2 linked regions of the Amorphoplanes digitatis genome follow. The protein of the gene in region 1 interacts with the protein of each later gene in a pairwise test. Links are inferred from orthologs where the notes say so. Each region holds a gene or a part of one and is shown in the gene's direction. Other genes may lie near its edges.

Region 1 (3,947 bases):
CACCGGAGTCGGCGGCGAGGTGCGCTACGACACCGCCGTCCGGGATCTGGAGATCATCGACGGCGCCGTCAAGGTCGAGTTCGACAGCGGCGCCGGCGCCGAGTACGACCTGGTCGTCGGCGCCGACGGCCGGCGCTCCACGATCCGGGCCAAGGCCGGGCTGGGCGGTGCGGCGACCCCGACGGGCCAGATCGTCTACCGCAGCGTGGTCACCGGCGGCCCGCCGGTCAGCGACTGGACCGCCCTGCTCGGGCGCCGGTCACAGTTCGTCGTGATGCCGATGGGCGGCCGCCGGCTGTACTGCCACGCCGACGAGACGGTCGAGCCCGGTGCGCCCAACCCGGCGGACCCGGTGGCCCGGGTGCGCGAGCTGTTCCAGGGCTTCGGCGGCCCGGTGCCGGCGATCCTGGACGCGATGGAGAAGGTGCAGGTCGCCCGCACCGACGAGGTGGTGCTCGAGGGCTGGTCCAAGGGCCCGGTCCTGCTCGTCGGTGATGCCGCTCACGCGACCGCGCCGACGCTGGCGCAGGGCGCCGCCATGGCGTTCGAGGACGCCGTGGTGCTCGGCGAGGTGCTCAAGGCCGGCGCCGACGACGTGCCGGCGGCGCTGCACGCGTACGAGAAGCGCCGCGCGGCCCGATGTGACCAGGTCAGGGGCTGGACCCAGGAGCGTGACCGGACCCGCGACGTGGCACCCGCGCAGCGCGACCCTATGCTGCGCAGGCGGGGCCAGTCGATCTTCGCAGATCAGCTACGGGGGCTCGTAGAGCCGTTCTGAGATCTGGGTGAGCTTTGGTCACCCCGCGCCCGCCGGGGGTCGGCGGGGGACTATTCTGCCTGCGAGGTACGCCTTTCCACTTGGGTGTACGCAGTGGGACGAACGAGACACCGGAGGCTATCCGTGACGACCGTTGCGCCTAAGCCGATCGTGACCCGGCCATGGCCGGTGCGACAGCAGGTAAAGGGCTCGGCCCTCGCGCGGATCCTGCGGACGACGGACGCGAAGCAGATCGGGATCATGTACATGATCACCGCCTTCGTGTTCTACATCCTGGGCGGGTTCATGGCCCTGCTCATGCGCAGTGAGCTGGCCCAGCCGGGCATGCAGATCCTGTCGCCGGAGCAGTACAACCAGCTGTTCACGATGCACGGCACGATCATGCTGCTGTTCTTCGCGACGCCGATCGTGTTCGCGTTCGCGAACTTCGTGGTGCCGATCCAGATCGGCGCGCCCGACGTGTCGTTCCCGCGGCTCAACGCGTTCGCGTACTGGCTGTACCTGTTCGGCGGCATGATCGCCATGGGCGGGTTCCTCACGCCGCAGGGCGCGGCCGACTTCGGCTGGTTCGCCTACACGCCGCTGAGCGACTCGCTGCACTCGCCGGGCTTCGGCGGCAACATGTGGGTCGTCGGCCTCGCGATCTCGGGTCTCGGCACCATCCTCGGTGGCGTCAACATGATCACGACGATCATCACGCTGCGCGCCCCCGGCATGACGATGTTCCGGATGCCGATCTTCACCTGGAACATTCTGGTCACCAGCCTCCTGGTGATCATGGTCTTCCCGTTCCTCGCCGCGGCGCTGTTCGCCCTCGCCGCCGACCGCGTCCTCGGCGCGCACGTCTTCGACGTGGAGACCGGCGGCCCGATGCTGTGGCAGCACCTCTTCTGGTTCTTCGGCCACCCCGAGGTCTACATCGTGGCGCTGCCGTTCTTCGGCATCATCACCGAGGTCATCCCGGTCTTCAGCCGCAAGCCGGTCTTCGGCTACAAGGGCCTGGTCGGCGCGACCCTGCTGATCGCGGCGCTGTCGATGAGCGTGTGGGCGCACCACATGTTCGTCACCGGCCAGGTGCTGCTGCCGTTCTTCAGCTTCCTGAGCTTCCTCATCGCGGTACCGACCGGCATGAAGTTCTTCGTCTGGATCGGCACGATGTGGCGCGGCCAGATCAGCTTCGAGACCCCGATGATGTTCGCCCTGGGCTTCCTCGTGACGTTCCTCTTCGGCGGCCTGTCCGGCGTGCTGCTCGCGGCCCCGCCGATCGACTTCCACGTCTCGGACTCCTACTTCGTCATCGCGCACTTCCACTACGTGCTCTTCGGCACGATCGTGTTCGCGGTGTTCTCGGGCATCTACTTCTGGTTCCCGAAGATGTTCGGCAGAATGCTGGACGACCGCCTCGGCAAGATTCACTTCTGGCTGACGTTCATCGGCTTCCACGCCACCTTCCTGGTCCAGCACTGGCTCGGCGCGGAGGGCATGCCCCGCCGCTACGCCGACTACCTGGCAAGCGACGGCTTCACCTTCCTGAACTCGTTCTCGACGGTCGGCTCCTTCGTCCTGGGCGCCTCCACCCTGCCGTTCATCTACAACGTGTGGAAGTCCTACAAGGTCGGCCAACTCGTCACGGTCGACGACCCGTGGGGCGCCGGCAACTCCCTGGAGTGGGCAACCAGCTCCCCGCCCCCGCTGCGCAACTTCGACAAGATGCCCCGCATCCGCTCGGAACGCCCAGCCTTCGACGCGAAGTTCCCAGAACTCGCCGCCGGCTCCCAGTCAGTCGCCGGCCCACCGGAGGGCGGCGCCCGCCCCCTGACTGCCGAGTCCGACGGCGGCGCCACCTACCAGGAAGACCTCAGCGACCACGGCAAGCACTGACCGCTCGCCCCTCGAAGCGCTGATGGCCCGCCCCCGACTCCACTCCAAGGAGCCGGGGGCGGACCCATTCACCACCCCAAACCACTCCTTCGGCGGGGCGCGTCGAGGTGCTCGGCGCCGGCCGGAGTTGGCCGCAGACCCCCGGTCTCGGACGGCATGCGAATCGGCGTCGTTGGCCGGTCGGTCGCGGGCCTGCCGAGGGCGGCGCCCGCCCGCCGGCGGCCGAGCCGGACGGCGGCGCGACCTGCCAGGAAGATCTGAGTGACCACGGCAAGCATTGACCGCTCGCCCTGAAGCGCCGACGGCCCGCCCCGGCCACACCACAGCGCCGTTGGCCGACCTTTCACCACCCCAACCGCCTTTCACCACCCCAACCGCTCCGGGTCGCGATCCGCTCGGCGGCCCGAGCTCTGTGCGGGCGGCTCCGGGGCCGGGTAGGTCTCGCTTAGCTTGGCGGTCGGGGCAGGTCTGGCGGGCCGGGCCCTAGGCGGGAGTGCCGGAGTCGGCGGCGGGCTTGTGCGACTTGCGGGGCTGGGCTTTGGGTGGGGAGTCCCGGAGTCGGCGGCGGGTCTGTGGGACTTGACGGGCTGGGCTTTGGGTGGGGATTTCTGGAGTCGGCGGGAGGTCCGTGCGGCCTGGCGCGCGGGGTCTTTCATGAGGAGGTGCGGAGTCGGCGGCGGGTCCGTGCGGCCTGGCGGGCCAGGTTCTTGGGGGTGAGTTCCCGGAGTCGGCGGGTGCCAGCGGATACCGGGATGTTGGGTTAGACGACGGGCCGCTGGCGATGGGCGGACGGTTGGCCGCCGGGTGGGCGGACAACGTGTCACAGACCGTAGCTGCCGGTCCGGCATGTCTCGTAAGTCAATCGCGTAAGCGTGTTGGCCGTTCAGGAGTAGCAAGGCCGGCCAGCCACTGCGCATGCTGGCGAATGCGGGGCAGGTCGTCGGGGAAGTAGCTCTCCCACGATTGAGCCAGGTTCATCCATGCGGCGGGCTGGCCGGGCTCGGGCATCAGCGGAGCCGCGGGGTCGGCGATCGCGGCGTAGGACAGTCCTAGGGTCGCTGGCTTGTCGGGATGGTAGGAGCGGACGCTGACGGCGGCCGGCTGGGCGAGGAGATCGGCGTCCAGTCCGGTCTCCTCGCACAACTCACGACGAGCTGCTTCGCGGGGCGACTCCCCAGGTTCGACCCGCCCACCGGGCGGAACCCAACCCCGCCACGGATGACGCACCAGCAGAACCTGGGACAGGTCCGCGTCGAACACCCAGACCTCGGCCGCCAGCGGATCCTCC
Region 2 (3,824 bases), 290 kb from region 1 along the record:
CACGCCAGTACCCGGGGAACGAACCCGTGTCCGGTCAGCCGTGGTCGTCACCGTCGGGCGACCCCCTCGCGACCGAGCCGTACCAGCCGCCGCGGCCGCCCACGCCGACGTTCCAGCCCGGGTATGCCCCGCTGCCCGGTGCGAACCAGCAGGCCAGCGGGCCCCCGGACGGCTACCCGCCGACCTCTCAGTTCCCCGCGCAGCCGGGGCAGTTTCCGCCGCCGGCGTACCAGCCGCCGCCCGTACAGGCGCCGCCCGAGCAGATGCCGCCGCCCGGATACGGCCCGCCCGGATACGGCCCACCGGCCGGATACGGCCCGCCGCCCGAATACGGCTCGCAGCCGGGATACGGCGCACCGCCGCCACCGCCGAAGCGCAGCAATCTCCCGCTGGTCGCCGTCCTGGTGGCGGTGACCCTGCTGCTCTGCGCGGGTGGCGTGACCTCGGTGGTGCTGCTGGTCAACAACGCGAAGCAGAAGGCCGAGGAGACCATCGGGTCCCTACCGACCCAGTTGCCCACGGACCTGCCCACCGACCTGCCGACGGACCTACCCACGGACCTGCCCACCGACCTGCCGACCGACCTGCCGAACATTCCGGGCCTGAATCAGGACCGGAAGATCGAGGTCGAGTACGAGGTCACCGGCGATGGCCCGGTCGAGATCATCTACCTGGAGAAGTTCGGCGGCGAGCCCCAGCGGGTGCGCAACGCCTCCCTGCCCTGGCGCAAGACGCTGACCATGCAGGGTTCGGCGCTCGTCTCGGTGGTGGCCGTTCGCGGCAGCACCTCGGAGGGCGAGCTGAGCTGCACCGCGAAGGTCGACGGCGAGGAGGTCGCCGCGAAGACGACCACCGGCACCTTCATCACGACCTCCTGCATCAAGGTCATCCTCTGACGATCGTGGCCGGCCGCGCTCCCGGGCCGGTGGCCGTAGGCTGGCTGGCGTGACGACGTCGACCCCGGCCGATCCACTCGTCGGCCGCATGCGCCCGTTCGGCACCACCATCTTCACCGAGATGTCCGCGCTCGCCGCGCGGACCGGCTCGGTGAATCTGGGGCAGGGCTTCCCGGACACCGACGGCCCGCCGGAGATGCTGGCCGCGGCCGCCGAGGCGCTGCGCTCCGGCGCCAACCAGTACCCGCCGTTGGCCGGCATCCCGGCGCTGCGGGCCGCCATCGTCGCGCACGAGCAGCGGTTCTGGGGGCTGAGCCGCGACCCGGACACCGAGGTGGCCGTCACCGCCGGGGCCACCGAGGCGATCGCCGCCAGCATCCTCGGGCTGTGCGAGCCCGGGGACGAGGTCGTGTGCTTCGAGCCGTACTACGACTCGTACGCGGCCTCGATCGCCCTGGCCGGCGCGGTCCGCCGGCCCGTGACGCTGCGCCCGGGCCCGGACGGCGGCTACGGCTTCGACGAGGGTGAGCTGCGCGCGGCCTTCGGCCCCCGCACCCGCCTGGTGCTGCTGAACACCCCGCACAACCCCACCGGCAAGGTGTTCACTGCGGAAGAGCTCGCGCTGATCGCGCGGCTCTGCCGGGAGCACGATGTGTACGCCGTGACCGACGAGGTCTACGAGCACCTGGTCTTCACCGACTCGTCCACGCCGCACATCCCGCTCGCCGGGCTGCCGGGCATGCTGGAGCGCACCCTGCGGATCTCGTCCGCGGGCAAGACCTTTTCCTGCACCGGCTGGAAGGTCGGCTGGGCGACCGGCCCCGCTCCGCTCGTGTCGGCGGTGCTGCGGGTGAAGCAGTTCCTGACGTTCGTCAACGCGGGACCGTTGCAGCCGGCGGTCGCCGTGGCGCTGGAACTGCCGGACTCGTACTTCGACGGCTTCCGCGCCGGCCTACAGGCCCGGCGGGACCGGCTGGTGGCCGGCCTGTCCGACGCCGGGTTCAAGGTGCTGCCGTCCGCGGGCACCTACTTCGTGACCGCCGACATCACCCCGCTGGGTGGCACGGACGGCGTCGACTTCTGCCGGGAACTGCCCGCGCGGTGCGGCGTGGTGGCCGTGCCCACCCAGGTCTTCTACGACCACCAGGAGCAGGGCCACCACCTGATCCGCTTCGCCTTCTGCAAGCGCGAGGAAGTCATCGACGAGGCGGCAAGGCGCCTCCGCACCCTGGCCTGACGGGAGCAACAGGCAGACTCGGCGCCTGTTGGCCGCGAGCGGCGCACACCCTGAGACATGGTTCGGACCCATCGCCCAACCAGCAAGCAGGCCGGCCCCATCACCTTGCGCACCAGGCCAGGCCTGCTGCCCAACCAGGTAGCAGGCCGACCCCACCACCTTGCGCACCAGGCCGGCCTGCTGCCCAACCAGGTAGCAGGCCGGCCTCAGCGCCCGGTCAGGCCGGGCTAGCCGTGCGGACCTCCTCGGCCACGCGCTCGGCGATGGTTCGCGCCTGCTCCTCGGTGCCGGCCTCGACCATCACCCGCACGAGGTGCTCAGTGCCCGACGGGCGCAGCAGCACCCGGCCGGTCTCCCCCAGCTCGTTCTCCGCCAGCGCCACGGCCGCCTGCACCGTCGGCGCCGAGGCGCCCGCCTGGCGGTCCTTGACCGGCACGTTGATCAGTACCTGCGGCAGCTTGTGCACCACGGCCGCCAGGTCGGCCAGCGACTTGCCGCTTGCCGCCATCGTCGCCATCAGGTGCAGGCCGGTGAGTACGCCGTCGCCCGTCGTCGCGAACTCGGGCATCACGATGTGGCCGCTCTGCTCGCCGCCGAGGGCGTAGCCGCCGACCGCGAGCTCCTCCAGCACGTACCGGTCGCCGACCTTGGTCTCCAGCAGGCGGATGCCGGCCTGCTTCATCGCCAGCCGCAGGCCGAGGTTGCTCATCACGGTCGCGACAAGGGTGTTGTCGGTCAGGGTGCCGGCGTCGCGCATGGCCAGCGCCAGGATCGCCATGAGCTGGTCGCCGTCGACCACGTCGCCCGCCGCGGTAACGGCGAGGCAGCGGTCGGCGTCGCCGTCGTGTGCCAGGCCCAGGTCGGCGCCGTTGGCCAGGACCGCCTCGCGGACGGCCTCGAGGTGCGTCGAGCCGCAGTTGTCGTTGATGTTGAGGCCGTCGGGCTCCGCGTGGATCGCGATGACCTCGGCGCCGGCCTCGGTGTACGCGGTCGGGCCGGCCTCGCTGGCCGCGCCGTTCGCGCAGTCGACAACGACCTTGATCCCGGCCAGGCTGTGCGGCGTCGACTCGACCAGGTGTTTGATGTAGTGCTCGGCGCCGTCGAGCAGGTCGTGCACGCGGCCGACGCCGGCGCCGGTCGGGCGTCCGATGAGACCGTGCCCGTCCTCGATGGCCGCCTCGATCTTGGCTTCGAGCTCGTCCGGGAGCTTCTGGCCGCCGGGGGCGAAGAGCTTGATGCCGTTGTCCGGCATCGGGTTGTGCGAGGCGGACAGCATCACGCCGAGGTCGGCGCCGGTCTGGCCGACGAGGAAGGCGACCGCGGGGGTCGGCAGCACGCCGACCCGGACGACGTTCGCTCCGGCACTGGTCAGGCCCGCCACGACCGCGGCTTCGAGCATCTCGCCGCTGGCCCTGGGGTCGCGTCCGACGATCGCTAGGGGCTGGTGGCTGGCGTCGCTCTCGATGAGCACCCGGGCGGCCGCGACGGCGACCGACAGGGCCAGTTCCGGAGTGAGGAGGTCACCGTTCGCGAGCCCGCGTACGCCGTCCGTGCCGAAGAGTCGCCCCATGTCGGTCGTTCCTTTCGCCGGCCGCCTGCCCTCCTCGCGGAGGGACGGACCGGTGCAGTTTTTGTGTGAGGAGGGAAACGCGGACGGCCGGGCACGCCCCCAAGCGAGGGAGCGCACCCGG

What was found. Proteins that work in one complex are often made in the same cells at the same time.
Region 2: the proteins of ctaD (region 1) and BJ971_RS35185 interact in binary tests that used the Escherichia coli proteins (3 or more experiments, as listed by UniProt). The link is inferred for Amorphoplanes digitatis from one-to-one orthologs.

Annotation. Positions count from the first base shown.
Region 1 is NZ_JACHNH010000001.1:7,688,628-7,692,574, reverse strand. What follows is about bases 379-3,280. They hold ctaD (aa3-type cytochrome oxidase subunit I), read left to right. Parts: upstream 379-901; coding sequence 902-2,659; downstream 2,660-3,280. Other genes in these bases: BJ971_RS33855 (FAD-dependent monooxygenase), read left to right, coding at 379-778. Also shown: more of BJ971_RS33855, read left to right, coding at 1-378; BJ971_RS33845 (NUDIX domain-containing protein), read right to left, coding at 3,518-3,947. UniProt on the Escherichia coli protein: Cytochrome bo(3) ubiquinol oxidase is the terminal enzyme in the aerobic respiratory chain of E.coli that predominates when cells are grown at high aeration.
Region 2 is NZ_JACHNH010000001.1:7,981,228-7,985,051, forward strand. Bases 261-3,039 are described here. They hold BJ971_RS35185 (pyridoxal phosphate-dependent aminotransferase), read left to right. Parts: upstream 261-945; coding sequence 946-2,133; downstream 2,134-3,039. Other genes in these bases: BJ971_RS35180 (MmpS family transport accessory protein), read left to right, coding at 261-896; glmM (phosphoglucosamine mutase), read right to left, coding at 2,351-3,039. Also shown: more of BJ971_RS35180, read left to right, coding at 27-260; more of glmM, read right to left, coding at 3,040-3,703. UniProt on the Escherichia coli protein: Shows aminotransferase activity with methionine and histidine as substrates, and to a lesser extent also with phenylalanine.